DNA from 3 places in the Mesorhizobium sp. M1406 genome. Region 3 is predicted to be linked to each of the others. Evidence: riboswitches for the same ligand, from Rfam matches in the RefSeq annotation. Region 3 holds a riboswitch; each other region holds the start of a gene.
The links. Region 3 has a riboswitch for cobalamin ahead of bluB (5,6-dimethylbenzimidazole synthase). Riboswitches for the same ligand answer to the same signal wherever they lie in the genome.
Positions count from the first base shown of each region.

Region 1: another riboswitch for cobalamin. It lies ahead of NKH03_RS07860 (aromatic ring-hydroxylating oxygenase subunit alpha); the one in region 3 lies ahead of bluB (5,6-dimethylbenzimidazole synthase).
Region 2: another riboswitch for cobalamin. It lies ahead of NKH03_RS09820 (CbtB domain-containing protein); the one in region 3 lies ahead of bluB (5,6-dimethylbenzimidazole synthase).

Region 1 covers NZ_JAMYKW010000006.1:26,394-35,856, reverse strand. The annotation lists gene NKH03_RS07900 (ABC transporter substrate-binding protein) at 1-820, shown strand, start outside; gene NKH03_RS07895 (carbohydrate ABC transporter permease) at 1,065-2,078, shown strand; gene NKH03_RS07890 (carbohydrate ABC transporter permease) at 2,080-3,234, shown strand; gene bglA (beta-galactosidase BglA) at 3,239-4,903, shown strand; gene NKH03_RS07880 (ABC transporter ATP-binding protein) at 4,945-6,057, shown strand; gene NKH03_RS07875 (DUF680 domain-containing protein) at 6,144-6,380, opposite strand; gene NKH03_RS07870 (DUF680 domain-containing protein) at 6,458-6,664, opposite strand; gene NKH03_RS07865 (DUF680 domain-containing protein) at 6,734-6,937, opposite strand; cobalamin riboswitch at 7,446-7,647, shown strand; gene NKH03_RS07860 (aromatic ring-hydroxylating oxygenase subunit alpha) at 7,763-9,010, shown strand; gene NKH03_RS07855 (FAD-binding oxidoreductase) at 9,082-9,463, shown strand, end outside.
Region 2 covers NZ_JAMYKW010000008.1:1,079-10,541, reverse strand. The annotation lists gene mgtE (magnesium transporter) at 308-1,726, shown strand; gene NKH03_RS09840 (MerR family transcriptional regulator) at 1,871-2,257, shown strand; gene NKH03_RS09835 (methyltransferase family protein) at 2,265-2,741, opposite strand; gene NKH03_RS09830 (heparan-alpha-glucosaminide N-acetyltransferase) at 2,738-3,736, opposite strand; gene NKH03_RS09825 (MFS transporter) at 3,961-5,160, shown strand; cobalamin riboswitch at 5,426-5,621, shown strand; gene NKH03_RS09820 (CbtB domain-containing protein) at 5,658-5,837, shown strand; gene NKH03_RS09815 (CbtA family protein) at 5,853-6,626, shown strand; gene cobU (bifunctional adenosylcobinamide kinase/adenosylcobinamide-phosphate guanylyltransferase) at 6,619-7,131, shown strand; gene cobO (cob(I)yrinic acid a,c-diamide adenosyltransferase) at 7,133-7,747, shown strand; gene cbiB (adenosylcobinamide-phosphate synthase CbiB) at 7,784-8,752, opposite strand; gene cobD (threonine-phosphate decarboxylase CobD) at 8,751-9,463, shown strand, end outside.
Region 3 covers NZ_JAMYKW010000011.1:5,160-14,622, forward strand. The annotation lists gene NKH03_RS12200 (hypothetical protein) at 1-912, shown strand, start outside; partial or broken gene bluB (5,6-dimethylbenzimidazole synthase) at 1,029-1,703, opposite strand; cobalamin riboswitch at 1,707-1,887, opposite strand; gene NKH03_RS12210 (histone deacetylase family protein) at 2,009-2,935, shown strand; gene NKH03_RS12215 (exodeoxyribonuclease VII small subunit) at 2,939-3,190, shown strand; gene NKH03_RS12220 (DUF2277 domain-containing protein) at 3,300-3,566, shown strand; gene NKH03_RS12225 (pirin family protein) at 3,605-4,525, shown strand; gene dxs (1-deoxy-D-xylulose-5-phosphate synthase) at 4,670-6,583, shown strand; gene NKH03_RS12235 (hypothetical protein) at 6,726-7,013, shown strand; gene NKH03_RS12240 (GNAT family N-acetyltransferase) at 7,120-8,268, opposite strand; gene NKH03_RS12245 (sterol desaturase family protein) at 8,265-9,260, opposite strand.

The DNA of each region.
Region 1 (9,463 bases), on a different contig from region 3:
CGAGGAAGCCGGCTACAAGGTGCCGAAGACGCAGGAAGAGCTCGCCGATCTCGAAAAGAAGATCATCGCCGATGGTGGCAAGCCCTGGTGCATCGGCCTCGGCTCCGGCGGCGCCACCGGCTGGCCGGCGACCGACTGGGTCGAAGACCTGATGCTGCGTACCCAGTCTCCGGAAGTCTACGACAAATGGGTGAAGAACGAGATCCCGTTCAACGACCCGGCGGTGGTCAGCGCCATCGACATCTTCGGCAAGATCGCGACCGACGACAAGATGGTCGACGGCGGCGCCAAGGCGGTTGCGGCGACCGATTTCCGCGACAGCCCGAAGGGCCTCTTCTCTGTGCCGCCGAAATGCTACCTGCACCATCAGGCGTCGTTCATCCCGACCTTCTTCCCGGAAGGCACCAAGGTCGGCCAGGACGCGGACTTCTTCTACTTCCCTCCCTATGCCTCCAAGCCTGACCTGGGCACGCCCGTGCTCGGCGCCGGCACGCTGGCGATGATCACCAAGGACTCCAAGGCCGCCCGCGCGTTCATCGAATTCCTGAAGATGCCGCTCGCCCATGAGATCTGGATGGCCGAGGGTGGTTTCGTGACGCCGCTCAAGTCAGTCAACAAGGAGGCCTATGCCAGCGACGCGCTGAGGAAGCAGGGCGAAATCCTCGCCAACGCCTCGACCTTCCGCTTCGACGGTTCCGACCTGATGCCGGGCAAGATCGGCGCCGGCGCCTTCTGGACCGGCATGATCGACTTGGTCGGCGGCAAGTCCGCGCAGGATGTCGCCACCGACATTCAGAAAAGCTGGGACGCGATCAAGTAGGCGTCCGTAAGCAGCCGATTGTTCGGCTATCCGATCCCGACTGGATCCGGGCCCTGGAGGCCCGGATCCGACCGGCGGCCCGTGCCGCGGCGATTATCATGAGCACACAAACATCCGGCATGAAGCGCGATCAGCAAAGGGAAAGCCTGTCTTGCCTGGCGATCGCGCTCTGAACAACTGAATCGGCGCATCTCACCGCCCGGACCGTTCGGCCTTGGCTGATGATACGCAGGGGGAGGGACCCATGGCGGCTCAGATTTTCTCGGCCATATTCGTAATCATCGTCGGGGTCGGCGGTTGCGTCGCCTATTTCTGGGGCGCCAACAAACTGGTCGACCTGATATTCCCGTCGCGCGGCGTCGCCGGCGCCGCGGCCATCGACAATCTGCGCCGGCAAGGGCTGGTCCGACCATGGCTGTTCGTCGGTCCGGCGATGATCATCCTGACCATCTATCTGATCTACCCGGTCGTCGAGACGCTGCGGCTGTCGTTCCTTGATCGCGGCGGCATCAATTTCGTCGGCTTGGCCAACTATGAATGGGCCTTCGGCGACCGCGAGTTCCGCAACTCGATCCTCAACAACATCATCTGGCTGGCGGTGGTGCCCGCCGCCTGCACCTTCCTCGGGCTGATCATCGCCGTGCTCACCGACAAGATCTGGTGGGGCACGATCGCCAAGAGTCTGATCTTCCTGCCGCTGGCGATCTCCTTCGTCGGCGCCAGCGTGATCTGGAAATTCATCTACGAGTATCGTGGCGAGGGCCAGACCCAGATCGGCATCCTCAACGCCATCATCCAGCATTTCGGCGGCCAGCCGCAGGTCTGGATATCGCTGCCGTTCTGGAACAATTTCTTCCTGATGGTGATCCTGATCTGGATCCAGACCGGCTTTGCCATGGTCATCCTGTCTTCCGCCCTGCGCGGCATTCCCGAAGAAACGCTGGAAGCCGCCGTCATCGACGGCGCCAATCCGTTCCAGATCTTCTGGAAGATCATGGTGCCGCAGATCTGGGGCACCATCGCCGTCGTCTGGACCACTATCACCATCCTGGTGCTCAAGGTGTTCGACATCGTTCTGACCATGACCAACGGCCAGTGGAACAGCCAGGTGCTGGCCAACCTGATGTTCGACTGGATGTTCCGCGGCGGCGGCGATTTCGGCCGTGGCGCCACCATCGCCATCATCATCATGATCGCGGTCATTCCGATCATGGTCTGGAACATCCGCCAGGCGAACAAAGAGACGGGAGGACATTGAGATGGCCGTTGCGACCGGAAAGTCCTTCGCCAGCCGCTTTGGCGTCCACATCGCCGTGCTTGTCTTCGTCGCGATCTGGACCATACCGACGCTCGGCATCCTGGTCTCGTCGCTGCGCGACAAGAACCAGATCATCGCCTCTGGCTGGTGGAACTCGTTCGCCAGTTCCACCCAGACCGAGGCCGGCCGACTGCCGGCCGCCTCGACGCAAGTCGAAAAGGACGGCAAGTTCGTTCTCGAGGGCAACATCTTCGGCGACGGCGCCAGGCGCAACATCAGCGCCTTCGGTGTCAAATCGGCGGCACCGACGCAATATCCCGCCGGCACTTCGGCCGATCTCGGCGACGAAGTGACCCTGCGGCTCAACGCCGACGGCAGCTTCGTCATGGCCTCGCCCAAGGCGTTCGAAGGCGATCGCGGCCAGCGCGTCTACTATGCCTCGTCGGCGCCGCCGAAATTCACCACCGACAACTACAGAACCGTGCTGTTTTCCGAGGGCATCGGACGGTCGTTCATGAACTCGCTGACCGTCACCATCCCGGCGACAGTCATCCCGATCCTGATCGCGGCGTTTGCCGCCTATGCGCTGGCCTGGATGCGGTTTCCCGGCCGGGCGCTGCTGATCGCGGTGATCATCGGCCTGCTGGTGGTGCCGCTGCAAATGTCGCTGATCCCGCTTTTGAAGCTCTACAACGGCGTCGGCGCTTTCTTCGGCATGCCGTCGAAAACCTATCTCGGCATCTGGCTGGCGCATACCGGCTTCGGCTTGCCCTTCGCCATCTACCTGCTGCGCAGCTACATTGCCGGCTTGCCGCGCGAGATCATGGAATCGGCGCGTATCGACGGCGCCAGCGATTTCGAGATCTTCGTCAAGATCGTCTTGCCGCTGTCGTTCCCCGTGCTGGCCTCGTTTGCCATCTTCCAGTTCCTATGGGTATGGAACGATCTGCTGGTGGCGATGGTTTTCCTCGGTACAGAGGCAGACCAGATCGTGCTGACCGCCAAGCTCAACGCGCTGTTGGGCTCACGCGGCGGCGACTGGGAGATTCTGACGACATCGGCCTTCGTGACCATAATCGTGCCGCTGATCGTCTTCTTCTCGCTGCAGCGCTATTTTGTCCGCGGGCTGCTTGCCGGCTCGGTGAAAGGAGGCTGAGACGATGCAATCCCCTTTGAAGGCCAGCTCGAAACCTGACCTCGCCCTCGATCGCGACTGGTGGCGGGGTGCTGTGATCTATCAGATCTATCCGCGCAGCTACCAGGACTCGAACGGCGACGGCATAGGCGACCTCAAGGGGATCATCGGCCGCCTCCCCTACATCGCCGCACTCGGTGCGGACGCCATCTGGATTTCGCCGTTCTTCAAATCGCCTATGAAGGATTTCGGCTATGATGTCACCGACTACCGCGACGTCGATCCGATGTTCGGCACGCTGGCCGACTTCGACGCGCTGACCGCCGAGGCGCACAGGCTGGGCTTGAAGGTGATGATCGACGAGGTGCTGTCGCACACCGCCGACAACCACCCGTGGTTCAGGGAAAGCCGGTCGAGCCGCACCAACCCGAAGGCCGACTGGTATGTCTGGGCGGACGCCAGGCCGGACGGCACGCCGCCCAACAACTGGCTGTCGATCTTCGGCGGCTCGGCCTGGCAATGGGACACCAGCCGCCAGCAATATTACCTGCATAATTTCCTGGCCGAGCAGCCCGACCTCAACTTCCACAACCGCCAAGTCCAGGATGCGCTGCTCGACGTCACCCGTTTCTGGCTGGAGCGCGGCGTCGACGGCTTCCGGCTCGACACCATCAATTTCTACTTCCACAGCCAGGGCCTGGAAGACAATCCGCCGCTGCCGCCGGAAGAGCGCAACGACCAGACCGCACCGGCGGTCAACCCCTACAACTACCAGGACCATCTCTACGACAAGAGCCGGCCGGAGAACCTCGGCTTCCTCGAGCGCTTCCGCGCCCTGCTCGATGAATATCCGGCAACCGCCGCGGTCGGGGAGGTCGGCGATTCGCAGCGCGGACTGGACGTGGTGGCTGCCTACACCGCCGGCGGCAAGCGCGTACACATGTGCTATTCCTTCGACTTCCTGGCGCCGGAAAAGATCAGTGCGGCCAAGGTCCGCTCGGTGCTGGAATCCTTCGGCAAGGTCGCCAGCGACGGCTGGTCATGCTGGGCCTTTTCCAACCACGACGTGATGCGCCCGGCCTCGCGCTGGGCGGCCGGCGAAGCCGATCCGACCGCCTATCTCAAGGTCATCTCGGCGCTGCTGATGTCGCTGCGCGGTTCGGTCTGCATCTACCAGGGCGAAGAGCTTGGGCTCGGCGAAGCTGACCTGCGCTTCGAGGATTTACAGGACCCCTATGGCATCCGCTTCTGGCCGGAATTCAAGGGCCGCGACGGCTGCCGCACGCCGATGGTGTGGGACGGCAGCGCCAGCAATGGCGGCTTCTCATCGGCAAAGCCCTGGCTGCCGGTGCCGGCCAAGCATCTGTCGCAAGCGGTCAATGTCCAGCAGGGCGACGAGAACTCGCTGCTCGAGCATTACCGGCGCTTTCTGACCTTCCGGCGTGCCCATCCGGCGCTTGCCAAGGGTGACATCACCTTCATCGAAAGCGAGGGCGACACCGTCGCCTTCACCCGCCGCTCAGGCAACGAGCAGATCGTCTGCGTCTTCAATCTGGGAGCCGGGCCAACCGAGGTTGACCTCGGCGGCCGATCGCTGCAACCTTTGCCCGGGCACGGATTTTCGGGACAGGCGAGCACCGGTTCCATCGAGCTTGGCGGCTACGGCGCCTGGTTCGGGCGCGCCGACTGAATTTCAAATCACTTGAATTTCAAATTACTGGAGGGAAACCAATGGCCGATGTCACGCTAAGACAAGTGAAGAAGTCCTACGGCAATCTGAACATTCTCCACGGCATCGACCTCGATATCAAGTCGGGCGAATTCATCGTCTTCGTCGGTCCGTCGGGCTGCGGCAAGTCGACATTGCTGAGGTCGATCGCCGGGCTCGAGGAAATCACCTCCGGCGAGCTCAGAATAGCTGGCGAGGTCGTGAACGACGTGCCGCCGTCGAAGCGGGGGATCGCCATGGTGTTCCAGTCCTACGCGCTGTATCCGCACATGACCGTCTACGACAACATGGCGTTCTCGATGAAGATCGGGAAGGAGAACAAGGCCGAGATCGATCGGCGCGTGCGCCAGGCGGCGGAAATCCTGCAGCTGACGAAATATCTCGACCGCTTGCCCAAGGCGATGTCGGGCGGACAGCGCCAGCGCGTCGCCATTGGCCGCGCCATCGTGCGCAATCCAAAGGTGTTCCTGTTCGACGAGCCGCTGTCGAACCTTGACGCCGCACTTCGCGTCGCCACACGCATCGAGATCGCCAAGCTCAAGGAATCGATGCCCGCCACGACCATGATCTATGTCACCCACGACCAGGTCGAGGCAATGACGCTGGCCGACCGCATCGTGGTGCTCAAGGACGGCCATATCGAACAGGTCGGCACGCCGATGGACCTCTACAAGAAGCCCGGCAATCTGTTCGTTGCCCAGTTCATCGGCTCGCCGGCCATGAACATCCTGCCGGCGACCATCGACAAGACCGGAAATCCGACTGTCGTCAGCCATGTCGGCGGGCGCAAGGCGACCGTGCCGATCACGACGCCTGCTTCGGCAAAGGGTGCCGCGGTGAGCTTTGGCGTGCGACCGGAGGACCTGATCATCGCCAGCGGTGCGGACTATCTGTTCGAAGGGACGGTCGACTATGTCGAGCAGCTCGGCGAAGTCCAGCTTGTCTACATCGACATCGGCCGCGCCGACCTGCCGCTGGTGACCAAGCTGCCTGGCAATGTCGAAGTCAAGCGTGGCTCGACATTGCGCCTGAGCGCCAATGGCGAAGACCTGCATATCTTCGACACGGATGGGCGGTCCTTCGCTCTTCACGAAGCAGAGGCGAAGGCGGCCTGAGAGGTCGCACGACGATACTTCCCTGTTACAAAAACAAGAGCGGCGGGCAAGACCCGCCGCTCTCGTTTGGAGATCAGCTTCGGCTGTTAGCGGCCGAAGAGGTTTCGGTCACTGCCCTGAGGGGCGGACTTCGGTGCATCGCCCGACGAATTGAGCAGCTTGTAGACGGGCGATTCGCTCTTGCGGATCGAGCCCGTATGCGAGGTGTCGACGTTGACGGTCGACTGCTTGTTGATGTCGGTGCCGCCAGCGTTGTCGTTGCGGGCATAGGCGCTGCCGGCGGCAATCAGAAGAGCGGCGGCAGTAAGAACAATCTTTTTCATTTTGATACTCCGTATTCTCGAATTCGATACGGCGGGTTAACCCGCCGCATCGCTGTCGGATGTTGGTTTTGGTCGGGTTAGTTGTTGCCGAACAGGTTGCGGTCGCTGCCATGGTCGACAGGCGCCTGCGTGGCCGGCTCCGACTTCTTGACGGAAGCCGTGTACGAGCTGTCGACCGCGGCGGCAGGCTGGTCGGCGCCCTTGGAGCCAAAGTTGTCGCTGCCGGCGAAGGCACTGCCGGTGACGGCCAGAACGGCGGCGGCGGCAAGAAGGATCTTGTTCATTTTAGTCTCCTGGATTTCTGGATTTCGCCAGGACGGCGGGCAGACCCGCCGTCAACTGGGAATTGGTTGTTAGCGGCCGAAGAGGTTACGGTCGCTGCCCTGAGCGGGCGTCTGGGCAACCGGTTCCGAGGTCTTGGTGGAAGCCGTGTACGACTTGTCGACCGCGGCAGCAGGCTGATTGGCGCCGTTCGAACCGTAGTGGTCGCTACCATTAGCGAAGGCGCTGCCGGAAATGGCCAGAACGGCGGCGGCAGTGAGAATGATCTTTTTCATTTTTTTGTACTCCAGTATCTTCTTTTCCGTCCGTCCAGCGGCGTGTCTTGGAAGGGAAATCGCGTCGTTCGGACAGCCCCGATGTGGGAGGGCATCCTCGCCTTTTCCAATCACGAAGTTGTTCCGTGTGGACCATGAATCCGCCACTTGAAATTGTGCCACGGGATTCTACACGCTACTTTTTATTTATGTTTTTCAACACTTAAGCAAAATCGCCCGCTGGATCACCAACTGTTTCCAAGGCCCGGCGTTCACACCGTCCTGCACGCACCGTCAACAGAAACGAACCGTTCGGTTCGATTTTAGAACCAGCTAATAGTCACTTTTCGAAACCGTTAACCTTTTTGGTCGCCGGCAAGGGGCCGGCTTCGAGGAGATTGCAGTTGGGAATGGCCGCCGCGGAGATAGGATTTCGGCTCAACAATCGCCAACCGGAACGTTTCGCATGCGTGTCGCGCCGCATGGATACGATGTCGTTTTCATGCCGATGACGCGCCCGCGATCGTGGTTAGATCATACCATCTCAGGTGCCGCTTCGTGACGACGAGGCGGAGAATTGGGAAGCCGGTCAGAATCCGGCGCTGCCCCCGCAACGGTGGTGGAGTTCAAGTCGCAACGGGAGACCACTGGGCAGTTGCCTGGGAAGGTGTCGCGATGGTCCGTAAGGACAACTCCAGAGCCCGGAAACCAGCCCGAGATTTCTAGACTCGACTGATCGCGGTGGGCGGTCAAGAGGTGGATAGTGCATGTCCGGCGCATCGCCGGCCTGCGTCCGATCCTTCCTCCGTCACCACCATTTCAGTCCTTAAGAAACGAGGACAGGACATGGATATTCGCAACGACATGCTGAGGCTCTTGAACAGCCGCCGGCAAGGCTTTTCGCTGGAGCAGCCCTTCTACACCGATCCAGACTTTTTCAAGCTCGACATGGAGCTGATCTGGTATCGTGATTGGCTGTTCATCGGCCACGATTGCGAGCTGCCTAAGCCGGGCAGCTACATCACAGTGCAGATCGGCGACTATCCGGTCGTTCTTGTCCGCGACCAGCAAGGCAAGATCAACGCCTTCCACAATTCCTGCCGCCATCGCGGCAGCCGCGTCTGCAACACAGAGAGGGGTACGGCGGCAAAGCTGGTCTGCCCCTATCACCAGTGGACCTATGAGCTCGACGGCCGCCTGCTGTTTGCCCGCCAGATGGCCGACGGTTTCGACAAGAGTGAGTTCAGCCTGAAGCCGGTCGCCTGCGAGAGCGTCGGCGGCTACATCTTCATCTGCCTGGGCAAGGAGCCCGCCGATTTCGCGCCGATGCGGGCGATGATCGAACCTTATCTTTTGCCGCACCGGTTGCGGGAAGCAAAGATCGCCTTCGAGAGCACGATCATAGAGAAGGGCAACTGGAAGCTGGTCTGGGAAAACAATCGCGAGTGCTATCACTGCGTCGCCAATCATCCCGAGCTGTGCAAGACCTTCCCGGAAGCGCCTACCGTGACCGGCGTCAACGGCGCCGACAGCGACCCCGAAATGGTCGCGCATTGGGCCAAATGCGAGGCATCAGGCCTGCCGAGCAAGTTCCGCATCGATCCGGCCGGGCAGTACCGCGCCACCCGCGCGCCGCTGTTGCGCGATGCCGTCAGCTACACCATGACCGGCAAGCTGGCGGTGAAGAAGAACCTCTCCGACACTGTCTCCGCCGACAGGATCGGAACCTTGATGCACTATCACTATCCGACGACCTGGAACCACATCCTCATCGATCACGCGGTGACGTTCCGGGTGCTGCCGATCAGCGCCACGGAAACGGCGGTGACGACGAAGTGGCTGGTGCACAAGGACGCGGTCGAGGGGGTCGATTACACCATCGAAGCCCTCACCCATGTCTGGACCGAAACCAACGACCAGGATCGCCGCATCGTCGAGGAAAACGCCTTCGGCATCCTGTCGCCCGCCTACGAGCCCGGCCCCTATTCGGAGTTGCATGAGGGCGGCGTGATCCAGTTCGTCGAATGGTATGCGTCGTTCATCGGCCCGCGCCTCGCCGAAGGCGGCCGGCCGGCCCTGCGCAGCGTCGCCTAGTGCATGTCGCCCAAAATGCGCAGCGGCTTTGGGATCATGCACAAAACAAAAGGGACAAGAGGATGAATGCGATGACGGATCTTGGCCTCTATCGCCATCTCGACCAGATGACGCCCTGGAACGACAGGCTGCAGGTGCTGGAAGTGATCGGCGTCAGCGACGAAGCACCTGACGTAAAGACCTTCACCTTCCGCTCCGACAACCAGACCTGGTTTCGCTACAAGCCGGGCCAGTTCGTGACGCTGGAACTGCCGACAGCCGACGGGCCGCTGATGCGCACCTACACGCTGTCGTCCTCGCCATCGCGGCCGTTCTCTATCGCGGTGACAGTGAAGGCGCAGGCGGGCAGCACAGGCACGCGCTGGATGTTCGACCATCTGGCGCCGGGCTCGCACGTCAAGGCCTATGGGCCGACAGGTGACTTTTCGCTGCACAGCCACCCGGCGGCCAAGT
Region 2 (9,463 bases), on a different contig from region 3:
GGGGTGCTCTTTCCCCAGCGACATGCGCTGTCGCGTGTCCTGAACCGGAACCCGGCCGGTTTTTGACAGTATAGGTATTGTCCGGGTGAACGTACGCGATACCTTTCCTGGTGAAGCAGGCGAGGTGGGAAAGCACCCATTTCGTTTGATATTCCGAGCGTTAGAGCGATAAGTTCTCAAATCGAATCGTGCCGACGTCCATCTCCGTCAGAACACCGGATTTTCCCAAAACCGGTTTCCACTTTTGGGTTCGATGCTCTAGACCTGATTTGCACCTTTTCCAGGATTGCGATGGCGGGAGGCGCTGGTGGAAGGCCAGGACGAACGGACAACCGGCGCCAGGGCCGCCGAAGAGCACCACGCCGACATCTATGGCGAGGACGGCGCCGTCCTTTCGTCCTTCCTTGCCCAGATCGGTGCCGCGATCGCCGATCGCGACACGCTCACGCTGAAGCGTGAAGTCGACGATCTGCATCAATCGGAACTCGGTGATCTGCTCGAGGCGCTGCACCCCGACCAGCGCCGCGCGCTGGTTGAACTGTTGGGCGCCGACTTCGACTTCTCCGCACTGACCGAGGTCGATGAGGCGATCCGCATGGAGATCGTCGACAATCTGCCCAATGCGCGGATCGCCCAGGCGGTGCAGGAGCTCGATTCCGACGACGCGGTCTACATTCTCGAGGATCTCGACCAGGAGGACCAGGACGAGATCCTGTCGCAGCTGCCGTTCACCGAGCGGATCAGGCTGCGCCGCTCGCTCGATTATCCGGAAGAGACGGCCGGCCGCCGCATGCAGACGGAATTCGTCGCGGTGCCGCCGTTTTGGACGATCGGCCAGACCATCGACTACATGCGCGAGGACAACAACCTGCCCGACCGCTTCAGCCAGATCTTCGTCATCGATCCGAGCTTCAAGCTGCTCGGCGCCATCGACCTCGACCAGATCCTGCGCACCAAGCGCTCGGTCAAGGTCGAGGAGGTGATGCATGAGGCGCGGCACGCCATTCCCGCCACCATGGACCAGGAAGAGGCGGCGCGGGAATTCGAGCAGTACGATCTTTTATCGGCCGCCGTCGTCGACGAGAACGAACGGCTGGTCGGCGTGCTGACCATCGACGATGTCGTCGACGTCATCCAGCAGGAGGCCGAGGAAGACCTGATGCGCATGGGCGGCGTCGGCGACGAAGAGCTTTCCGACAGTATCTTTTCGACCTCGCGCTCGCGCGTTCCGTGGTTGCTGATCAACCTTTTGACGGCGTTCCTGGCGGCCTCGGTGATCAGCCTGTTCGACCGCACGATCGAACATATCGTGGCGCTGGCGGTGCTGATGCCGATCGTCGCCGGCATGGGCGGCAATGCCGGCTCGCAGACCATGACCGTCACCGTGCGGGCGCTGGCGACCAGGGATCTCGACATCTACAACGCCAGCCGCATCATTCGCCGCGAGATGGGTGTCGGCTTCATCAACGGCATTATCTTCGCCGTCCTGATCGGTATCGTCGCGGCGGCCTGGTTCCGCGATCCCAATCTGGGCGGCATCATCGCGGCGGCGATGATTATCAACATGTTCGTGGCCGCCTTGGCCGGCATCCTGATCCCGCTGCTGCTCGACCGTTTCAAGGTCGATCCAGCGGTTGCTTCCGCGGTCTTCGTCACCACCGTTACCGATGTCGTCGGCTTCTTTGCGTTTCTGGGCATCGCCACATGGTGGTTCGGCGTGCCTTGACGTGCGCCCTCAATTGACTTTTACGTAAACGCCGTGCGAGGCTGACGCGGGGCGCCATGTCGATTCCGGCATGGCATGGGTTTGGTTCGGGACGGAGGCGACGCCGGATGGCGATCGCCAGAATTCCGGCGTGTGGGAGTGATAATGCGGGAATATTATTCGATCACCGAGTTGACTCGCGAGTTCGACGTATCGACGCGGACGCTGCGCTTCTATGAGGATGAAGGACTGGTGCAGCCGGTGCGGCGTGGCCGCACACGGCTATTTCGCCCGTCCGATCGTCACCTCATCCGGCAAATCATGCGCGGCAAGAGGCTTGGCTTTTCGATCAACGAAATCCGCGAAATCATCCAGATGTACAAGGAGCCTCCCGGCGAGGTCGGTCAACTCAAGCTGATGATCAAGCGCATCGAGGAAAAGCGCGAGGATCTCAGGCAGAAGCGCCGCGACCTCGAGGAAACGCTCGCCGAACTCGACCAGGCCGAGGAATCTTGTGTCGAGCGGCTCGTCGAACTCGGCGTCAATACGTAACGGGTCTTCAAATCCAGCGCCGCACGCGTTTCGCGTAGTCGCGGTATTTCTTGCCGAACTTCGCCGCCAGCACTTTTTCCTCGCGCTCGATCGCCACCTTCTGCGTGGCGTAGGCCGCGATGAACGCCAGCGGCAGGAACCACGCAATGCCCGAGACAAAGGCGACGCCGATCAACAGCAGCGTGTTGGCCAGATACATCGGATTGCGGGTGATGCCGAAGGGGCCTGACGTGACGAGGTGATCGGGCACCGCGTTGGGGTTGAGCGTGGTCTTGGCCCGGATCATGGTGCGGATCGCGGTGAACCAGAGTGCCGCGACGCCGAACAGTGCCACCCAGCCGGCGGCGAAAAGAATATCGCCGAGGAGATCGCCGATCCAGGGCAGGGGATAAAGCAGGCCCAGCGCGATGCTGATGGCGATGGCTGCGATGTAGATCAGCGGCGGCCATGGTATGAGCCCCGGCTTCGGCTGGTTCTCGGTCATTTGGCCCCTTCCTCCATCAATTTGCTGTCGGTTTTGGCGGTGCACATGCCGGCAAGGTCGGACAGGTGCGCCTTCCATTCCGCGGTCTGGTCGTTGTTGTAGAGCCTATCAAGCGTAGCCTCGCCCTCGAGCGTATCGAGCATGCAGACACAATAGCTCGAACAGAACTCGGTGTCGCGCGACTGCTCGCAGGACAACTGGCAGGTTTTCAGGAAATTCACCTGCGGGGTTTCAACCGGTGCCGGCATGATCTGCGAGAACAGCCACACGCAGCCGATCAGCAATGGCTGGTGGATGAGGTAGAAGGCCAGGCTGTGCCGGCCAATGAAGACCAGCGGGTTGGCCCAGCGTCCGGGCGCCAGATCCGCCAGCCGCGTCAAGAAACCCGCGGCCGCGGCAAGCCTGGTGAAGCCGATGCCTATAAGCACGGTGCCGAACCACGGAAACAGCGGGACGTAGTCGTTGGAACGCGGATTGATCGCCGACAGGCCGACCCACCACAGCCACGGATGATCGAAGGCCTCGAAGCGCAGATAGACCGGCGCCGCGATGACCAGCGCGGCAACCACCAGAGTCAGCAAGGCCGGCAGGCGAAGAAACAGCAGACCGAGCAGGCTGGCGAGCGCGATCTCGTGCAGGATGCCGAAGAAGATGAAGCCGTCCGGCGTGGCGATGCGGGTGGCGACAGAAATCGCGATCGCGGCTCCGGCGACCATGGCGAACCGCTTCCAAAAGCCGTTCCAGCGGATTTGTCGGCCATGGGCGAGATACAGGCTGACGCCGACCAGGAACAGGAAGGTCGAGGCGATGCAGCGCGCGTAGATCTTCCACCAGCCAAAGGCGGTCAGGCCGGGATCGGTGTAGCCGAAGAACTCCAGATCCCAGGTGAAATGGTAGCTCGCCATGGCGATCAGCGCGATGCCGCGCACGATGTCGATAGCGACGATGCGCTTTGGTCGATCCTGGACGGGTGCGGTCGGCGTTTGGATGGTCATGGTCTCGCATTCTGATTCAGCCCCGCAAAACGACTATCACGGTTGCACCGGGCAAAAGAAGGCCGGGCACCTGACAACGCGGACAGGATCAGGCGCCGCTTTAGGCCAGTGGCGGAAAGCCTTTGGCCGACTTCGCTTTTTGCCGGGTATGCGTCGGTTTCCTCTTATTGGCGTCGGCATCGCCACGGCAGATTTGGCCCGGCAAATCCGCTTCGGGGAGAGCAATGTCCACTCATGTGCGTCATCCGATCTGGCTTCCGGCCCTCAAGGCCGCGGACGCCCGCACCTTCGCCTCGCTCTATGCGGTCGAATCCTTCGCCCGCGCCACGGTGTCGAGCGTCATCCCGATCCAGGCCTACGAGATACTTCACAACGAGCAGGTCGTCTCGATCCTCTACACCATCGTGGCGATGCTCGGCCTGTCGGTGACGCTGTTCATGCCGATGCTGATCCGCCGCTTTGCCCGCCGCTGGGTCTACACGGCAGGCGCCTGCCTGCTGGCCATCGGCTCGCTGTTCTTCGTCACGCATACGCTTGCCGGGCAACTGGCCGGCATGCTGTGCCGTGTGATGGGCGCCAGCGCGCTGTCGATCACGCTCAACCTCTACATCATGGACCACATCCGTAAGACGGATTTCATGCAGGCCGAATCGCTGCGCATGGCGTGGTCGATGCTGGCCTGGACCGGCGGGCCGACGCTCGGCATCTTCCTTTACACACGCTTCGGCATCTATGCCGCGCATGGCGCCGTGGCGATCTTCGCCCTGGCTTTGCTGGCGCTGTTCTGGACCTACCGGCTCGGCGACAACCCTTCGATTCGTCCGGGCAAGACGCGCCCGGTCAATCCGCTCGCCAATATCGGCCGCTTCGTCGCGCAGCCCAGGCTCAGACTGGCCTGGCTGATTGCTTTCGGCCGCTCCTGTTTCTGGACGACCTTCTTCGTCTATGGGCCACTGTTCATGGTCATCACCGGCGAAGGCAAGCTGGCCGGCGGCATGCTGGTTTCGGCCGGCAACGCGCTGCTGTTCATGGCCATCTTCTGGGGCAAGGCAGGAAAGCGCTTCGGCGGCCGCAGGACGATGACGTTTGCCTATTTCGCCATGTCGGCCATGCTGCTGGCGGCAGGCTTTGTCGGTGAGACCGTGCCGCTGCTTGCCGGCGCCTTCCTGCTTGGCGGCGCCTTCTTCACCATCGCGCTAGACGCACTCGGCTCGACCGCCTTCATGCGCTCGGTACGCTCCTATGAAAGATCGCAGATGGCGGCGGTCTACCGGACCTATCTCGACTTTTCCGAACTGACGCCGCCGCTGGTCTATTCGGTGGTGCTGGCCTTCTTCGGCTTGGGCTCGGTGTTCGTCACGCTCGGCCTGCTGGCGGCGATTTGCGGTTTTGTGACGTGGCGCTACCTGCCGAAATCGCTTTGATCTTCGGGGCTTTGATGGAAGTGCCGCATGCCGAGGTGCCTGCATCCCAACAGGTCGATGACGGCAGCGACGGTTCGGCCCGAGTCGGGCCGTTGTAGGGATCGCGCTCGCCGGCAATGGGCTGCCTGGCTAGCTTCGTGTGAAGGTGTCAGCCGATACAAGGCCAAGAAAATGTCAATTGTGGCACCGGCGGCCCTTGTCTGGCGCGACGCATTCGCGATGATTGCCGGCGGAATTTGGTTTGCCGGAGGCGAGGATTCTGCCTATAGTCGCTCATGTCGTCGGTTCCATTTTGGAGCCAAGAGGGAATGCGGTGAGGGCGGGTTTCGCCCAATGCCGTGGCTGCCCCCGCAACTGTGTGCGGTAGTCCTCTCCATATGCCACTGAAGATTTTTCTTCGGGAAGGTGGGGAAGGGCGCTGATCCGCGAGCCAGGAGACCTGCCGGCGACAGGAAACTGACTTCGATGCCCTCGGGTGGAGGGCGAAAGGACAAGATATGACTACCGCTTCCGTCTCCCTCGGCGCCTCCGTCTCCTCGCAGTCGCGCTTCATGCATCTCGCTCTTGCTGCGTTTCTTGGCATCTTCGTGATGGGCTTTGTCGGCTTCTCGCATATCGATGCGGTCCACAATGCGGCTCACGACTATCGCCATTCGATGGCGTTTCCCTGCCACTGACGAGGATCTGACATCATGAACCTGTTTCGCAACGTCGTGTTCATCGCGGCGATCGCAGGGCTTGTGGCCGGTGTCGTTCTCGCCTGCATGCAGGCCTACGCCACTGTGCCGCTTATCCTGAAGGCGGAAGTCTACGAACAGGCTGGCGGTGGCCACCGCCACGACCATGCCGCCGCACCGGCCGCAACGGATACCACCGCCATGAGCACTGCGGCGCCGGCCCCGGTGGAAGCGATTGCTCCGGCGGGAGACGAGGGTTGGGCGCCGGCGGACGGTTTCGAGCGTTTTGCCTTCAGCGTGCTTGCCAACATCGTCACCGGCATCGGTTTCGCACTGATCCTGGTTGCGGTCTCCGAATTCGCCGGCGGCATCGGTGGTTGGCGTCAAGGCGTATTCTGGGGCTTGGCCGGCTTTGCCGTTTTCACGCTGGCGCCGGGTCTTGGCCTGCCGCCGGAACTGCCGGCCATGCCTGCGGCCGACCTCACCCAGCGCCAGATCTGGTGGACGGCAACCGTGGTGGCGACCGCCATCGGGCTTGGCCTGATCGCCTTCCGCAAGTCGCTGCCGCTGGCGATCCTGGCCGTGGCCTTGATCGTCGCACCGCATATCGTCGGAGCACCGCAGCCCGACAGTTTCGAGACGCTGATCCCGGAAGGCCTGCATCACCAATTCGTGGTGGCGGTGACGCTGACCAATCTGGTGTTCTGGCTGGTGCTCGGCGCGGTGGTCGGCGTGGTGCGCGGACGCTTCTCCGGTACGGCGACCAGCTTGCGCGACAGCTTTGCCTGACAGCAAGCTGACCTTCATCATCGGTGGTGCGCGCTCCGGCAAGAGCGCGCACGCCGAAATCCTGGCGGCGGCCTTGCCCTCGCCATGGGCCTATATCGCCACGGCGCAAGCCTATGATGACGAGATGCGCGAGCGCATCGCGCTGCACCGCTCGCGGCGCGGCGAAGGCTGGACGACCATCGACGCACCGCTCGATCTCGCCGGTGCGCTCAAGGCCTTGCCGGACGACCAGCCGGTGCTTGTCGACTGCCTGACGCTGTGGCTGACCAACCATATGCTGGCCGATCACGATCTCGAGCTTGAATGCCGTCGGCTGGCGGACGTGCTGTCGCGGCCGCGCGGGTCCTGGTTCGTGGTCTCCAATGAAGTTGGCCAGGGTATCGTGCCGGACAATGCATTGGCGCGCCGCTTTCGCGATGCCGCCGGCCGCCTCAACCAGCAGGTGGCCGCTATCGCCGATACGGTGCTGCTGATGGTGGCGGGACTTCCGCTCAAGGTGAAATGACATGACCGACATCGACAATAGGGACGAAGAACGCCACCGCGCCAAAATGGCCAAGCGCAAGGCGGTGCAGGATGCCGAGGTGGCGAGCAAGACGGTCGAGAAGGGGCTGCTGATCGTCAACACCGGCCCGGGCAAGGGCAAGACCACGGCCGCCTTCGGCCTGGCGCTGCGGATGCTCGGCTACGGCAAGCGCGTCGGCGTCGTCCAGTTCATCAAGGGCAAGTGGCATACCGGCGAGAAGGACGCCTTCGCCGTCTTCGGCGATCGCGTCGTCTGGCACGCGATGGGCGAGGGCTTCACCTGGGAAACGCAGGATCTGAAGCGCGACATCGCCGCGGCCGAAGCGGCATGGACCAAGGTGCTCGAACTGATGACCGACCCGTCGATCAGCCTGCTGGTGCTTGACGAACTGAATATCGCGCTGCGCTACGACTATCTCGATCTCGACAAGGTGGTTGCGGCGCTGAAAGCCCGGCGCGAGGGCCTGCACGTCGTCGTCACCGGCCGCAATGCCAAGCCGGCGCTGGTCGAGGCGGCCGATCTCGTCACCGAGATGGGCGTGACCAAGCATCATTTTTCCGCGGGCGTTAAGGCGCAGCAGGGGATTGAGTTCTGAGCGTTTCTTACCCTCCCCACAAGGGGGAGGGTGAGATCACATCACGATGACGATCACCGAGATCACTCCAAACAGCGCGATCAGCAGCGTGTCGGCGACGCGATAGAGTTTCAGCGCCCGCCTTATGTCGGTGCTGTCGGCTTCGCGCCGTCCGCCTCCACCCATGAAGACGTCATCGACCAAGACGCCGCCGTAGCTGCGCGGCCCGGCGAGTGCGAGACCAAGCGCGCCGGCCATCGCCGCCTCCGGCCAGCCGGCATTGGGCGAGCGGTGCTTTTTCGCGTCGCGCCACACCGCGTGCCAGGCACCGCGGGGATCGGCGCCTTTGACCAGGAACGCCGCCAGCACGATCAGCGCTGCCGTCAGCCGTGACGCCGGCAGGTTGATCCAATCGTCGAAGCGCGCCGCCGCCCAGCCGAACGCTTCGTGGCGCGGGGTGCGGTGACCGATCATCGAATCGGCGGTGTTGGCGGCCTTGTAGGCAGCGCCGCCGGCGAGGCCGCCGATTCCGGTCCAGAAGGCGGGAGCGACGATGCCGTCGGAAAAATTCTCGGCCAGACTCTCGATCGCAGCGCGGCTGACACCGGCGCTGTCCAGCGTTTCGGGGTCACGGCCGACGATGCGCGAGACGGCAACGCGGCCCAAAGCGAGGCCGCCGGTATCGAGCGCGTCCGCCACAGTCTCGACATGCTCGTAAAGGCTTTTCTGCGACAGAAGCGACGTTGCCAGAAGGGCCGTGATGATGAGCCCCATGGGAACGAACCAGAGCAGGATCTGCATGCCGAGGCCGATCACCGCCGGCACGAGCACGATGACCAGCAGCGCCTGGACACCACGCTTGCGACGCAGCGCGTCGGGATCAGCAGCGCGGTTGAGCCTGCTGTCGAGAAAGGATATCAGCCTGCCGAACCACGTCACCGGATGGCCGATGGCGCGAAACAGCCAGTCGGGGTAACCGAGGGCGAATTCGACGGCTAATGACAGGAAAGCGATCAGGACTGACATGAAGCTTCTTGAAGGAGCGGTGGACCATGGTGGAAGTCTTGGCCGGGCGAGGGCGCTTTTCCCCAACGCTTCGCGGCCTTTCGTCGACCTCTCGACCGGTATCAATCCGCACTCCTACCCGCTTTTCGACCTGCCCGCCACCTCGCTGTCGCGATTGCCGGAAGCCGCGCGCACGCGTGACTTGGTAGAGATCGCGGCCAGCACCTATGGCGCGCCGTCGCCAGCCAATATCGCGGCGGCACCGGGCACGCAGATCCTGTTGCCGCGCGTCGCATCGCTGATCGCGCCCGGCAAGGCGCTGGTGCTGGGGCCGACCTATGCCGAACATGCCCGCGCTGCGGCGATCACTGGGCACAAGGTGGTGGAGGTCAACGATTTCGAAGCGCTGGCGGACGCCGACCTTGCCATTGTCGTCAATCCGAACAATCCGGATGGGCGCATCATCGAGCGCGACCGTTTGCTGGCGCTGGCCGCCGGACTGCGCGCCAGGGGCGGGCTGCTGGTCGTCGACGAGGCGTTCATGGATGTCGGCCCGCGCGAACATAGCCTTGCCGGCGATGTCGGGCCGGGTGGTATCGTCGTCCTGCGTTCGTTCGGCAAGTTCTTCGGTCTTGCCGGGCTGCGGCTCGGGTTCGCACTTTCCGATTCGGCGACGGTCGAATGGCTGGAGACGCAGTTCGGGCCATGGGCCGTCGCCGGCCCGGCGCTGGA
Region 3 (9,463 bases):
ATCGTCTATTTCGGCATCACGCTGGCCTACATCATGGCGACCGGCACGGGCGCTAGCGTCGGCTATGGCGTCGGCCACATCTCCACCGATCCCGACGGGCCGATGTCCTTTGCCTTGTGGGGCGGGGTGGTCGGTTTCGGCATCGTCTCGATCGCCGTCTACTGGATCCGCGAATACATCCTCTATGTCGTCAAGGCCGGCCACATCGCCGTCATGGTCCATCTGATCGACGGCCGTGACATTCCCGGCGGCCAGGACCAGATCGCCTACGCCAAGGATATCGTCACCCAGCGTTTCGCGGAGGCCAACATCCTTTTCGTCGTCGACCAACTGGTCAAGGGCGCCATCCGCGCCATCACCGGCCTCATCGGCGGCATCGCCGCCTTCCTGCCGATCCCGGGCCTGGGCGGCTTGATCTCCTTCATCAACACGGTGATCCGCCTGTCCCTGACCTATGTCGACGAGATCATCCTCGGCTACAACATCCGCATCAATTCGTCCTCGCCGTTCGAGACGGCGCGCCAGGGCGTCGTGCTCTATGCCCAGAACGGCAAGGTCATGGTCAAGAACGCCGTCTGGCTGGCGGTCATCATGTGGGGCGTGTCCTTCGTCATCTTCCTGCTGATGCTGGCGCCTGCCGGCGCCATTCTCTTCCTGATGCCCGGCCAACTCGCCGGCTGGGCCTTCGTGCTCGCCATCGTCTTCGCCTGGGCTTTCAAGGCGGCGTTCATCGAACCCTTCGCCATCGCCTGCCTGATGCAGGTCTATTTCAAGACCATCGCCGGCCAGGTGCCCGATCCCGACTGGGATGCCCGGCTGGCCGAGGCGTCGTCGAAGTTTAGGGAGCTTAAGGATAAGGCGCTGGCCTCCTTCGGCGGCTCGCGTTGGGGCACGGCCGGCGCGACAAGCTGATCGGCGAGGCTCGCCGGCGTGGCAGCAACGGTGTTGAGGCGCGCCACGGTCGATTTGAGCAACGCTTCACCTTGCCCGGAAAAAACCTCGCTCATGATCAGTTCCGGCAACGGCAGCCGCCGTCCCCAGCCATGCGTTTCAAGGTCCGGCTTTGGCGCGAACTCCGAGACACGGCCGACGCAGAGATAGGCGACCGGGGTCACATGCTCCGGAATTGACAGCAGGCCTTTCAGCGCTTGCGCCTCGATGATGCTGACCCAGCCGACACCGACGCCTTCGGCGCGCGCCGCCAACCAGAAATTCTGCACCGCGCAGACCGTGCTGTAGAGGTCCATCTCCGGATTGTGCCAGCGTCCCAGCGGCGAACCTTCCGAGCGCTGCCGGTCGCAAGTGATGCAGATGTTGAGCGCGCTTTCGCAAATGCCTTCCAGCTTGAGTTTGCGGTAGAGCGCCTGGCGCTCTTCCTCGATGGCCGGCAATTCCTGCTCGCGCGCCGCCAGGAACAGGTCGCGCACCTTTTCCCGTCGTTCGGCATCGCGAATGACGATGAAATTCCAAGGCTGCATGAAGCCGACCGACGGCGCGTGATGAGCGGCAAGCAGCAGCCGCGCCAGCACCTCATCGTCGAGCGCGGTGGGCAGGAAGTGGCTGCGCACATCACGCCGCGTGAACATGGCGCGATACACCGCATCGCGCGCATTCTGCTCAAATCCGTCGCCAACAAGAACGGTCATGGTTTCCGGCATCGCTTGTCCCCTTGCGATTGCAATCAATGCCATCCGCCTGACCATGCGGATGACGATGCCTGCCAGGCCGGTCTTCTGGGCTTGGGATCAACCCGCGTCCGGTGCCTTCCCGTCATCGACAGTGGCACATACCGGCGCGGTCCCCCTTACAGCGTTGGGCACGCCACGGAGTTCAACCGTGTTCCCGATTCTCCCGCTTGCGGCGGGCACCAGGCAGTGCCACCGACCTTACTCCGAAGCGCGGACGACGCCAATGCCTGCAGCGACGCGAATGGACGCAGGCGCGATTTTCCCCAATCATCGGCCGCCCGTGCATGGCCTTTGTCGATCCGGGTCACTAGATTAGGACGATGGCTACCCGTCTCTATACCCATCCAGTCTTCCTTGAGCACCTCACGCCGCCCGGCCATCCCGAGCGGCCGGACCGCCTGCGCGCCATCGAGCGCGTGCTGGACGACGAAGCTTTTGCCGCGCTCGATCGTATCCAGGCGCCGGAAGGCGACGAGGCCACCATCCTCTATGCCCATCCCGCCGATTTCGTCGCCCGCGTGCGCGCCGCCATTCCCGACGAGGGAATCGCCCGCATCGACGCCGACACCACCGCCAGCCCGAAGAGCTGGCAGGCGGCGATCACCGCGATCGGTGCGGCCAACGCCGCCGTCGACGACGTCTTTGCAGGCCGCGCCGACAATGTCTTCGTAGCCGCTCGGCCGCCCGGCCACCATGCCGAAAAAACCACGTCGATGGGTTTTTGTCTGTTCAACACCGCGGCGATCGCGGCGCGTTATGCGCAGAAGAAGCATGGTGTCGAGCGGGTTGCCGTCGTCGACTGGGACGTGCATCACGGCAACGGCACGCAGGATATTTTCTGGGACGATCCGTCGGTGCTCTATTGCTCGACGCACCAGATGCCGCTCTACCCCGGCACCGGCGCGAAGAACGAAACCGGCGCCGGCAACATCGTCAACGTACCGCTGGCGCCGCAGACCGGCAGCGAGGTGTTTCGCGATGCCTTCCTGTCGCGCGTGCTGCCGGCGCTCGACAATTTCGCGCCCGATCTGATCATCATTTCGGCCGGGTTCGACGCGCATCACCGCGATCCGCTGGCCGAGATCAACCTGACCGAGGACGATTTCGACTGGGCGACCGGCCAGCTGATGCAGCGCGCCGCGCGTCACAGCGGCAACCGGCTCGTCAGCCTGCTCGAGGGTGGCTACGATCTGCAGGGATTGGCATTTTCGGTCGCCGCCCATGTCGGGCGACTGATGAAAGGATGAATGATGGCCGGTGAGACCAACGAAGATGTCAAGGCGATGAGCTTCGAACAGGCACTCGACGCACTCGAAAAGATCGTCGATGATCTTGAGCGTGGCGACGTGCCGCTCGACCAGTCGATTAAGATCTATGAGCGCGGCGAGGCACTGAAAGCGCATTGCGACCGGCTGCTGAAGGCCGCCGAGGACAAGGTCGAGAAGATCAGGCTGTCGCGCGATGGCAAGCCGGTCGGAACGGAGCCGCTTGACGCGGATTGAGGCGGTCCGAACGGTGGTCTTGCCTCACCGGCTTTTGGACATGATCATGATCGAGGATAGAACGCGTCCCGATTGAAAGCGCTCCAGGACAAGAGGAGATACGGAAGCGATGTGCAGAAACATCAAGACCCTGTTCAATTTTGATCCGCCCGCTACCAACGACGAAGTCCGCGACGCGGCACTTCAGTTCGTCCGCAAGCTGAGCGGAACGACGCGGCCTTCGAAGCAGAATCAGCATGCCTTCGACCACGCGGTCGAAGCCATCGCGGCATCGGCGCGCGAACTGCTTGATTCACTCGAAACCCATCAGCATCCGCGCAATCGCGAAGAAGTGGCGGCCAAACTAAGGGCGAAATCGGCGATCCGGTTTTCCTGATACGTCCAGGCTGCCTCTGGCGCTGACGAGGAGAGTTCATGAGCTTTTTCCCGGGGAAAGACCCTGAAGTCGGCGACGCCTTCGCCAGCGACCAGATCGAGCTTATGGTCATCCCGAATGCCAAGGACATTGGCGGTTTTCAGGTGCGCCGCGCCCTGCCGACCGCCAAGAGGCGGTTGGTTGGACCGTTCATCTTCTTCGACCGGATGGGCCCGGCTATCCTGCGCGCCGGGCAGGCGCTCGATGTCCGTCCGCATCCGCATATCGGCCTGTCGACGGTCACCTATCTGTTCGACGGCAGGATCAGGCATCGCGATTCACTCGGCACCGAAATGGTCATCCAGCCCGGTGACGTAAACCTGATGACCGCCGGCCGCGGCATCGTCCATTCCGAGCGCACCCCCGAAGAACTGCGCGGCGCACCGATGTCGATTTCCGGCTTGCAGACCTGGTTGGCGCTGCCGGACGGCAAGGAAGAAGTAGCCCCGGTTTTCGAGAACACCGCGGCACTACGGCTGCCCGAGATCGACGCCGAAGGCGTCAGCGGGCGCATCGTCATAGGTGATTTCCAGGGATTGCGGTCCCCGGTCAGGGCCGACTCCGAGACGCTTTATGCCGACCTGCGCCTTGCGCCAGGCGCCGGCGTGAAGATCCCGGCCGATGCGGAAGAACGCGCCATCTACACACTGGAAGGAGAGGTCTCGATTTCGGGCGACATTTTCCCGGCCGAACGGCTGCTGGTGTTTCGGCCCGGTGACGAGATCGTCGTATCGTCGCGGACCGGCGCGCATTTCATGCTGTTCGGCGGCGCTTCGCTCGGCTCGCAGCGCTACATCTGGTGGAACTTCGTCTCATCGTCGAAGGAACGCATCGAGCAGGCCAAGCAGGAATGGAAGACGGGACGCTTCGATATTGTTCCTGGCGATGAGGAAGAGTTCATTCCGTTGCCGGAAAGCTGATGCGTGTCGCCTAAAGGTGGCCCCGGTTTTGGGCGAACGGCGTGCATCAAAACAAAAACCACGGCCTGATCCGCGTCACTGACATGCATTTACATTCTCCGGCCGGCGGCCTATTTCGCCAATGAACAGAAAGCCTGGGCACCCGTGAACGCAACGCCGCATACGCCGCTTCTCGACAAGGTCCGCATCCCGGCCGACCTGCGCACGCTTGCCGAAAGCGAGCTGCCGCAATTGGCAGCCGAGCTTCGCGCCGAGTTGATCGACGCCGTCTCTCACACCGGCGGCCATCTTGGCGCCGGCCTTGGCGTGGTCGAGCTGACGGTGGCGCTGCACTATGTCTTCAACACCCCCGATGACCGGCTGATCTGGGATGTCGGCCACCAGGCCTATCCCCACAAGATCCTGACCGGCCGCCGTGACCGCATCCGCACATTGCGCCAGGAAGGCGGCCTGTCGGGCTTCACCCGCCGCGCCGAGAGCGAGTACGATCCCTTCGGCGCCGCCCACTCCTCGACATCGATTTCGGCTGGCCTCGGCATGGCCGCTGCCCGCGATCTCTCCGGCGGCCGCAACAATGTCATCGCCGTCATCGGCGACGGTGCGATGTCTGCCGGCATGGCCTATGAGGCGATGAACAATGCCGGCGCGCTCGATGCGCGGCTCATCGTCATCCTCAACGACAACGACATGTCGATTGCGCCGCCGACCGGCGCGATGAGTGCCTATCTGGCGCGTCTGGCCTCGGGCAAGGCCTATATCGGCCTGCGCGACTTCGGCAAGAAACTGACGTCCTATCTCGGCAAGCGCGCCGACCGTGCGATCACAAGGGCGGTCGAGCATGCACGCGGTTACGTCACCGGCGGCACGCTGTTCGAGGAGCTCGGTTTCTATCACATCGGCCCGATCGACGGTCACAATCTGGAGCATCTGATCCCGGTCCTGAAAAATGTCCGCGACAATGGCGAAGGCCCGGTGCTGATCCATGTCGTCACCCAGAAGGGCAAGGGCTACGCACCGGCGGAAGCCGCCGCCGACAAATATCACGGCGTCAATAAGTTCGATGTCATCACCGGCGCGCAGGCCAAGGCGCCGGCCAACGCGCCTGCCTACACCAAGGTGTTCGCAGAAAGCCTGGTTCAGGAAGGCCGCGAGGACGACCGCATCGTCGCCGTCACCGCCGCCATGCCGAGCGGCACCGGCCTCGACCTGTTCGGCGAAGCGTTTCCGTCGCGGACATTCGATGTCGGCATCGCCGAACAGCACGCGGTGACTTTCGCCGCCGGCCTTGCCACCGAAGGCTACAAGCCGTTCGCGGCGATCTATTCGACCTTCCTGCAGCGTGCCTACGACCAGGTCGTCCACGACGTCGCCATCCAGAAATTGCCGGTGCGCTTTCCCATCGACCGCGCCGGATTCGTCGGCGCCGATGGCGCGACCCATTGCGGCGCCTTCGACACCACTTTCCTGGCGACCTTGCCGGGTTTCGTCGTCATGGCGGCGGCCGACGAGGCGGAACTGCGCCACATGGTACGGACCGCGGCGAGCTATGATGAGGGCCCGATCGCCTTCCGGTATCCGCGCGGCAACGGCATCGGCGTCGACATGCCGGAGCGTGGCTCGGTTCTCGAAATCGGCAAGGGCCGCATCGTCAGGGAGGGCACCAAGGTGGCGCTGCTGTCCTTCGGCACGCGGCTGCAGGATTGTCTGATCGCCGCCGAGGAATTAGGTGCCGCCGGACTTTCCACCACGGTCGCCGATGCCCGTTTCGCCAAGCCGCTCGATGAGGATCTGATCCGGCGGCTGGCCCGCTCGCATGAGGTTCTGGTGACGGTGGAGGAGGGCGCCGTCGGCGGCTTCGCCAGCCACGTGCTGCAGTTCCTCGCCCATGAAGGTCTGCTGGAAAGCGGCCTGAAGGTGCGTCCGCTGGTGCTGCCCGACGCGTTCACCGACCACGCCAAGCCGGAAAAGATGTACGCCGATGCCGGGCTAGACGCGGCCGGCATCGTGCGCACCGTGTTCGTCGCGCTCGGTCATACAGTTCGCGCTCAGCGCGCCTGAATCAAAGCCTCAACGAATAAGTTAGCCGAACCGCGACCTTAACCCATTGTTTACGCGGCAATTTGGCTTTTCGCTTACCGTGTCTCTTGGCCGTTTTTCAACGACGCCCTGCTAGATCGTTGATCAGGCAGGGAGACGACAAATGAAAACGCTTCTGTGCGGCGTAGCGCTTTGCGCCGTCATCGTCGCGCCGGCCGCCGCCGAGACGCGCTATGATCGCAGCCTCGAAAAGGCGGCCATGGGCATTGTCGCCGGCAAGATGGGCGATATTCGCGGCGGCTTTTCCTACAAGCAGGTGCCGCAGCTTGTGGTCGTGCCGGGCGTAGCGCCGGCGGCCGTGACCGAACGCCCACTCGAGGAAGCCACGGGCAAGCCGGATGACGGTCTGTCGCCCGCCGTGGAACGGCAGGTTTCCCGAACCATATTCTAATTCTAAGTTCCAATGAGACCAGTAAGCCTGGGAGCCGCTTAGCAAGGTATGATCGGCATCGGTTTCCGGCCGATGCCTTTTCATTGTCCCAGCCGCCATGCCGGCGTTACTCCTCCGCCAGTTCCGCTCGTTTCGACGGTTTCTCCGAGCGCCATGATTTTGTGGCGTGGTGGGCCCGGTCGGCCAAGGCAGCGAGGCGCCCGCGCAGGCTCCGCCCGCCCATCACCGACGACAAGGTCACCGAATGCGTCGAAAAGCGGCGCTTGAAATCCTCGCCGCCGCAGAGAAAGTCGACCGTGGTCAAGCCCTGGTCTAGCGACCACTGGATATAATCCATCATCAAGACCATGCCCGGTGAGGCTCGCTCGAAGGCCGGGTCATAGGTCGTGACGAAAGCCATCATCGTTCCATGCTGCTCGAAATTGATCGAGACGGCGATGATCGCATCGTCGCGTTCGAGCACGAAGATGCGCAGCAATCCGAGCCCGGCCAGGACGGAGACCAGTGCCGCCAGAGCTGTGGAGCCTTCGTCGAAGAGGTCCGACGCGCGGCCGTGCTTTGCCAACCATAGCCGCTTCAGCGCCGCGACGCGCTCGAGCACCGGCTCGCGGTCTTCGTGCGCATCCATCAGCCGGAAGCGCAGCGCGCCGCCTTCCTCCATGAATTTGTGGCCACGGCGATAGTTTTGCCGGGTTTTTTTCGATTGGCTTTCGAACCATTGCGCGCCGTCTTGCCAGGTGCCAACGACACGATAGCTGATCTCGCTGCGGTGGTTTGGCTGCAGGATCGTGCCGCGGCCTGGGACGGCGGGATCGAGCAGGGCTTGGAACCGGGCATCCGGCAACAAACGATTCAAATAGACGAGGTCGAAGCCGCCATCGTCGAGAATGCGTTGCCAGAGCTCCGGCAGGATCTGCGGATCGCAGTCGGGGGCGAGCAAGACATCGCCATAGTCGCAGTGATCCTTCGCCGCCCATTCTAGGATGCGGATGCCGGAGCGCTTGAAGGTCGCGAGCGGAATGACGGCCACGAGCCGCTCGTCGCTCCAGACCAACCCGATCCTGAGGCCGCGCCGGTCCTGATGCGGCGTCGTGCGCCACCAGGCCGAGATCCAGTCCGGATGCTGGAAAACGAGGCCGCCGGCGCGTTGCCAGAGCGCCGTCCAGGCGGGCGCTATTTCCGCCAGGCGCGCGGCCGAGGTCGCGACCTCGATCCGGTGCGTTCGCGGCAGCCGGCACACGACAGGCCCGTTCAAGGCTCGCCCCTTTGCGGCAATTGCCGTGGCTCGGGCTTGTCGGTGCGGAAGTGTCTGGCGATCTGCCGCCACATCCGCTTCAGCGGCAGGATATAGAGGCCTGCGAGCGACTGATAGTCGCGCGCGTTGCGTTCGATCAACCCGAACTTGAAATCCTCGTCCGGTCTGGGGACGCATAGAGTTCCGAACAGCCGGTCCCAGAACGAGAAGAGGAGCCCGAAGTTCTTGTCGTAATGACGCGGGTCCGTGCTGTGGTGCAACTGATGCCAGTGCGGACACAAGATCAGGTTGTTCAACGGCCCAAACGAGATCTTGAAATGCGTGTGCCTGACGAAATCCATCATCAGGATGTTGCGTATGATGTAGACGTTGACGCCGAAGATCGTCAGTTCGACGAGGTTCAACGCGACCAGCGACCAGATGCCGAAGCAGATGCCGGGAATGACGCCATCCCAGGCCCGGTTCATCAATTCGTCGAGCGGGTGGACGCGATCCTTGGTGATGCCGACCATCACCTCGGCCGAATGGTGCACCTTGTGCAGTTCCCAGAGCACCGGATAGCGGTGCTGGGCGACGTGATAGAGATAGTACGAAATGTCGTAGGCGAGCAGCATGGTGATGGTGAAGATGGTCACCGTCACTGGCCCTGCCGGGCCCTCCACAAGGGGCGGCTGGATCGCCAGGAGCGTCGAGAGCAGCCAGTTCGTCGCATAGCCGACGGCGCTGACGAAGACGATGCCGGCAGGCAGCATGAGGAATGGCATCAGGGCCTTCCTCGTCACCCAGAACAAAAGGTCAGCCCTAGCCGAGGGATGAGTGATCACCTCGTGCGGGATCGCGAACTCGAAGAATTCTTTCCAGCTCTTTTTCTCGACCGTGCGCCAATAGGCGACGAGAGCGCTGAGCAAAGCGGTCAGCAACAGAAGTCCGGTCGCCAGCAGGCCAGCACCGGAAATCCGATCAAGCACCTTGTAGACGATATCGCTGGCCATTTCCAAGGTTGCCGCCTCTTCATTCCGTTTTGCGGGCTGTCGCAGTCATAACATTTAAGTCCTCAAGCAAATGCGACAAAAATAGGTTAACGATCCATGAGATTTCTGGAACTCGGGACAGTGGTCCGCAAAACGGCGACGCCTGGTGCTTCGGCAACCACGCGCGCCACCGCGTGTAGTTTTCAAAGAATGGTGGGCGTGAC